DNA from 2 places in the Bacillus thuringiensis genome. Region 2 is predicted to be linked to the other one. Evidence: riboswitches for the same ligand, from Rfam matches in the RefSeq annotation. Region 2 holds a riboswitch; the other holds the start of a gene.

Region 1 (3,201 bases), 1.5 Mb from region 2:
AGGTTTTCCATTGGATATATTACGTCATTATTACGATCAAAATGTAATCTCTTTAATGCTTCGATGTAAATAGGCTCTCTTAAGCCAATACGTGGCAATATATTTGACGCTAAGATTTCTTTTGGTGTTCCTATTGCAATGACTTTACCTTCATCAATTAATATAACTTTGTCTAAATCCAGCTTTAAAATTTCTTCTATCCTATGTTCGATAATGACAATCGTTTTATTATATTGCTCATGTATATCTTTCATAAGTTCTATCGTATGTACGGCGCTTAGTGGATCTAAGTTCGCTAACGGTTCATCGAACAATAATATATCCGCATTTGTTGTTAATAAACCAGCAAGAGAAACTGTTTGCTTTTGACCTCCTGATAATTCATGTGGACTTTGTTTATGAAACGTATGCATCTTCACCTTTCTTAATGAGTCCGAAACAATCTTTTTCATGTCATCTTGATTTACACATTCATTTTCTAAATAAAAAGCTACATCTTCTTCTACTGTCAGACCAATAAATTGAGCATCTTGATCTTGCAAAATTGTTCCCACATTTTTACTCTGCTCGAAAATGCTGCCTTTTCGCGGATCTTTTCCAGCAATTAAAACGTTACCAGTACTAATCCCTTCATAAGAAAATGGGATTAGCCCATTGATACAATGAGCTAATGTCGACTTTCCTGAACCACTTCGTCCAGCAATTAGCACCTTTTCTCCAGGGTATATATGAAAGGTAATATCACTTAAAGTAGGCTGCGCAGCATGCCCATATTGAAAGGTAAATTGTTCAAACGAAATAATTGGTTGCATGTTAACATCCCTACTTTTCAATTTTTAAATGTGTATGTTTCTTATTAGATTTTGCCAAGCCAATTGTAAGTGGCAATCCAACTACTAAGAAAACGATAACATCGGAAATTGTTGCTCCTAATACTTGTATAACAATTTTGTCAAATGGTTCTCCCATCACAATAATATCGAATGCCCCAGCAAATATAATAGCAATGACAATACCAACTAACCCAGTAATTGCTAAATAAGAAATATGCCCCTTGTTAAACGACCCGTTTTTCACACTAAAACCAACTCTTTTTTGAATAAGACCCATCGAAAAACCAATAATCCCTGAACTAATAACCCAGCCCCACCAAATCCCCCAGCCAGCAATCGTATCTGTTACTGTATGACCTATAAGTCCGATTAACAGTCCTGCCACTGGACCAAATAATGCTCCAAAAACAGTTAATATAGCTAATGCTGGTTTAATAAATGTATTCGGTGCAATAGAAAATCCCCAAAGTCCTAATATCCCGTATAATGCTGCTCCAATACCGATTGCTACTACTAACTTTGTTGATAATTTGTTCATTACAATTCCCCTCTCATATTAGTCAACTTTTATTACTCTATATTTAATTTAAAAATGAATTATGCATCTACACTCCCTTTCTATACAACAAAAAATGACCTCTTATATAAGAGGTCATTTTCTTTCACGTTCAAGAATCCTCTTATCTTTCAAAAAACACAACGTGTCCTCTGCGGAATTAGCACCTTCCTATAAAATTGCATAGGGGTTGCTGAGGTTTCTTAGGGCCGTTCCCTCCACCTCTCTGGATAAGTATTAATTTGTAATTCGTATTATGGCACTAAAAAGTGTAAATTTCAACACTTTTCTTACTATTTTTATTTTTTGTTAAATGGCACATTTAAATCATTGTTTTCTTATCGGAATTGTGAAATAATGAATTCAAAATCGTTTCGGGAGGAATGCATTATGAAAGTTATTGGTTTGATTGGAGGATTAAGTTGGGAATCTACATCATTATACTATAAACATATTAATACGCTTACACTCTCTCAATACGATCAAAATGCAAAGTTAGTTTTATATAGTATGGATTTTGGTGAAGTAACTACTTTATTACAAAACCATCAATATGAAGAAGTGAAAAATGAACTAGTTACAGTTGCAAAGAAAGTTGAAAAATCTGGGGCTGAATGTTTATTAATGTGTTCAAATACCGTACATCTATTTGCCGAGGAAGTAGAACAAGCAATATCTATCCCGCTTCTTCACATTGGTGATGTAAGTGCTAAAGAAATGGTAGAACAGAATATAAAACGTATCGGACTATTAGGAACAAAACAAACGATGGAGCAAGATTTCTATAAATCACGATTAGCGAAATATAACATTGAGACAATTATCCCAAATGACGAGGAAAGAACTTTTATCCACCATGTCATATTAGATGAATTAAGTAGAGGGATCATTTCAGAAACATCTAAAGAAAAGTTATTACAAATTACAAAATCATTAATTCAAAACGGCGCTGAAGGTATATTATTAGGCTGTACTGAAATACCTTTACTCATCTCCCAAAATGATCTCACTATTCCCGTTTTTGATACTGCTTTTTTACATGCAAATACTGCTGTGCAATTTGCTGGATAGGAATATAAAAGCATAAAGGTGAGAACCTCTATGCTTTTATATTATTACAATTATTTATTTAAAAGAGATTCAATAACTGCAATTGCTTCTTTTGAACCACCACATTCTATAAAGCTATCATTCAGTTTTCTTATACCATTTTTATACTTTTCATTTGAAAGAACATCTGTTACAGCCTCTTTTAAAGTGTGCACATTAACATGTTCTTTCAATAGTCTATGTGCCGCTTCAAGCTCAGTTAATCTTTGCGCTATCATAGGCTGATCTTTATCATGCGGTATTATTACAAATGGGACATTATAATGAATGGCATCGTGTACGCTATTCATACCACCATGTGTAATAAAAACATCTGCTTCATTTAATATTTCTGATTGAGGTACGTATGGAGCAATTATAAAATTATCTGGCGCTTGCTTTATTTTTGAAATATCATTTCTATCACCAATTGCCATTACAACTATCCCATCAAAATCTGAAAAAGTATCAATACAAGTATTAAAGAATGGTTCGAGTCCTTCAAGCAGTGTTCCCATTGAAATGTAAATAACTTTCTTCTCTTTAAGTGATTCCAGTGGAAACTTTATATTTGTTTTACGCTTTGAAATGCTCGGTCCAATAAAAATGTTATTTTCTCCGAACGATTCGCTATTAGGTTGGAAATAACGACTTGTGTATACGAAACAAACATCACCCTTATTATTCATAAATTGAAGATTATTCTTTGGTTTTACTCCAAAT
Region 2 (3,201 bases):
CCCCTAAATATTTCGTTGCGCTATGAAGTACAATGTCGGCACCTTCTGTTAATGGTTGCTGTATATAAGGTGTGTAGAATGTGTTGTCTACAATAAGAAGTAGTCCGTGCCTTTTCGCTACAGTTGCGACAGCAGCAATATCAGTAACTTGCATTAATGGATTAGTTGGAGTTTCTATGAAAATAGCCTTCGTTTCAGTTGTGATAGCTTGCTCAATTTGTTTAATAGACTGTGTATTTACGTATCTACATCGAACATTCCACTTTTTTTCATGTTCAGAAAATAATCGATACGTTCCCCCGTATAGATCTTCAGATACAATAAGTTCGTCTCCAGAGCGGAATAGAGAAAGGACGAGGAGAACAGCTGCCATCCCTGAACTACAGGCATAACCTTGTTCGCCATATTCTAAGTCTGCGATCGCCTGTTCTAAAAGATCGCGAGTTGGATTGCCAGTTCGTGAATAGTCAAAGCCAGTAGATTTACCAATTCCTTCGTGACGATAAGCGGTTGAGAAATAAACTGGTGGATTAACCGTTCCTGTTGTAGTTTCACTGCGATTGCCGATTTGTGCTAGCTTTGTTTCGATTGTTGACATGTGAAAATTCCTCCTTTTTAAATTGAAACATTAACTGAATATAAAATAAAAAAAGCCTTCTAAGAAGAAGGCTTTCGGTTTGAATAGAGTCTTCTTCTCATCTGTCAAATCTTTCACAATTTGCTGGAATTAGCACCTTATTAACAAAATGTTAATGGTTGCTGAGGCGTCACAGGGCCAGTCCCTCTACCTCTCTAGATAAGAATGTTCGTATGAAATTTTTATTATGTTTTTAACTTTACAACAAAAGATAATTGAATTGCAACTCTATTTTAAATAATTTTTATTTTTCCGCAAGTGTCATTGACTTTTACTTTTGTGCATGCTAAATTTATTAAAAAATTAACAAACATTGTTAAAAGGGGAACGCATTTCCTTTTAGCTACATAAATAAAATAATAAAGACAACTCTTATTGAGAGCGGTGGAGGGAAAGGCCCTGTGAAACCCGGCAACCTTCAAACGAAATGTTTGAAACGGTGCTAATACCTGCAAAACGAATGTTTTGCATAATAAGAGGAGGAACGATTATGTCCCCCTCTTCAAAGTGAAGAGGGGGTTTTTATATTGATAGAAATGAGGGAGATTCGTGAAGTTACTAGATTTATTATCAAAAGGAATTGTAATAGGTGATGGTGCGGTTGGGACGTTATTGCATTCACATGGTTTGCAAAGTAGCTTTGAAGAATTGAATGTATCTGATCCAGACTTAATTATATCGATTCATAAACAATATGTAGCTGCTGGAGCAGATGTAATTCAAACGAATACGTATGGAGCAAATGAGGCGAAATTACGTATGTATGGCTTAGAAAATCAAGTTACAGAAATTAATAGAGCGGCAGTAAAGCTGGCGAAAGCATCTGTTACGGACAGAAATGCAATTTTAGGAACAATTGGTGGTATGAAACATATCGGAGCCGTTACAACGACTGATATGGAAAGGGAGTTTATGCTACTTGAACAGGCAGGGGCTTTACTAGAAGAACAAGTTGATGGATTACTATTAGAAACCTTTTACGATGAATTTGAATTACTGCATGCCGTTAAAGTATTGCGTAAGCAAACGAACATTCCAATTGTTGCTCAATTAGCGTTACATGAAGCAGGTACGACTCAAAATGGAAATGATGTCAATGAAATATTAAAGCAACTTATAGATTACGGTGCAAATGTTGTTGGATTGAATTGTCAACTAGGGCCGCTTCATATGACGGAGGCTTTCAAAATGATATCGATTCCGCAAAATGGCTATTTATCAGCATACCCAAATGCAGGTCTCCCGAATTATGTGGAGGGACGTTACGTATATGAGGGAAGCCCAGCTTATTTTGAGGCGATGACACCGAGATTTATTGAGCAAGGTATTCGGTTATTAGGTGGTTGTTGTGGTACGACTCCAGAACATATTCAAAGTATGAAGCGCGCTGTTGCGAATGTTACACCTGTAATAGAAAAAGACACTATTCAAAGGCCGAAAGTCGTTCATACGCATGAGAAACGTTCGAAGGCTCACGTCACTCTAGCAGAGAAAGCGAAAAAACAAACGACAGTTGTAGTGGAATTAGATCCACCGAAAACGTTAGATACACAGCGTTTTTTTGAAGGAGCAAGAGCGTTAAAAAGAGCGGGAGCAGATGCTATTACTCTAGCAGATAATTCATTAGCATCGCCTCGTATTTCTAATATGGCGATGGGTGCGTTATTAACGAAGCATGATATCCCGGTATTGACACATTTAACGTGTAGAGATCATAACGTCATTGGACTACAATCTCATTTGTTAGGTTTATCGGCGTTAGGGATGGAAGAAGTGTTAGCTTTGACTGGTGATCCAGCGCGCGTTGGTGATTTTCCCGGTGCAACTTCTGTATACGATTTGTCCTCTATTGAGCTCATTAAAATGATTAAAGAAATGAACGATGGACGTTCAATTTTAGGGAAATCAATTGGACCGGCGACAAGGTTTTCTGTAGGCGGCGCATTTAATCCTCACGTGAGGCACTTAAAAGCAGCGGTTAAGCGAATGGAACGAAAAATAGGTGCTGGAGCGGAATATTTTTTAACTCAGCCAATTTACGATATCGCCTTAATTGAAGAAGTGTATGAAGCGACAAAGCATTTGGAACAACCTATTTTTATTGGAATTATGCCGTTAGTAAGTAAGCGGAATGCAGATTTTCTTCATTTTGAGGTACCGGGTATTACTCTTCCTGAAGAAATAAGAGAGAGAATGGATGGACACGAAACGAAAGAGGCAGCAATTGAGGAAGGGATTCGCATTTCGCAAGAATTGATCGACGCAGCGATGAAATATTTTAATGGTATTTATCTTATTACACCATTTTTAAAATATGAAATTACAGAACATCTTGTTAAATATGTAAGAGAAAAGCAAGAAGTGAAAGAAGGTATTAATTGATGAAGTGTATAGAAGAAAAATTACAAAATAGCATTTTAATATTAGATGGTGCAATGGGAACAATGATTCAGCAAGAGGATTTAACTGCTGAAGATTTCGGAGGAGAAGAGTACGAGGGCTGTAATGAATATTTAGTAGAAACAAGACCAGACGTTATTTTAAAGATTCATAAAGCTTATATT

What was found. A riboswitch is a leader RNA that binds a small molecule or an ion and turns the genes downstream of it on or off. The one in region 2 is predicted to bind S-adenosylmethionine.
Positions count from the first base shown of each region.
Region 1: linked by a shared signal. The riboswitch ahead of AC241_RS13190 (ECF-type riboflavin transporter substrate-binding protein) and the one ahead of AC241_RS21105 (bifunctional homocysteine S-methyltransferase/methylenetetrahydrofolate reductase) in region 2 are both predicted to bind S-adenosylmethionine.

Region 1 is NZ_CP012099.1:2,555,978-2,559,178, reverse strand. It holds gene AC241_RS13195 (ABC transporter ATP-binding protein) at 1-812, opposite strand, end outside; gene AC241_RS13190 (ECF-type riboflavin transporter substrate-binding protein) at 823-1,371, opposite strand; SAM riboswitch class I at 1,511-1,626, opposite strand; gene AC241_RS13185 (aspartate/glutamate racemase family protein) at 1,780-2,460, shown strand; gene AC241_RS13180 (macrolide family glycosyltransferase) at 2,511-3,201, opposite strand, start outside.
Region 2 is NZ_CP012099.1:4,093,556-4,096,756, reverse strand. It holds gene metI (cystathionine gamma-synthase/O-acetylhomoserine thiolyase) at 1-598, opposite strand, end outside; SAM riboswitch class I at 693-803, opposite strand; SAM riboswitch class I at 1,007-1,116, shown strand; gene AC241_RS21105 (bifunctional homocysteine S-methyltransferase/methylenetetrahydrofolate reductase) at 1,187-3,019, shown strand; gene metH (methionine synthase) at 3,019-3,201, shown strand, end outside.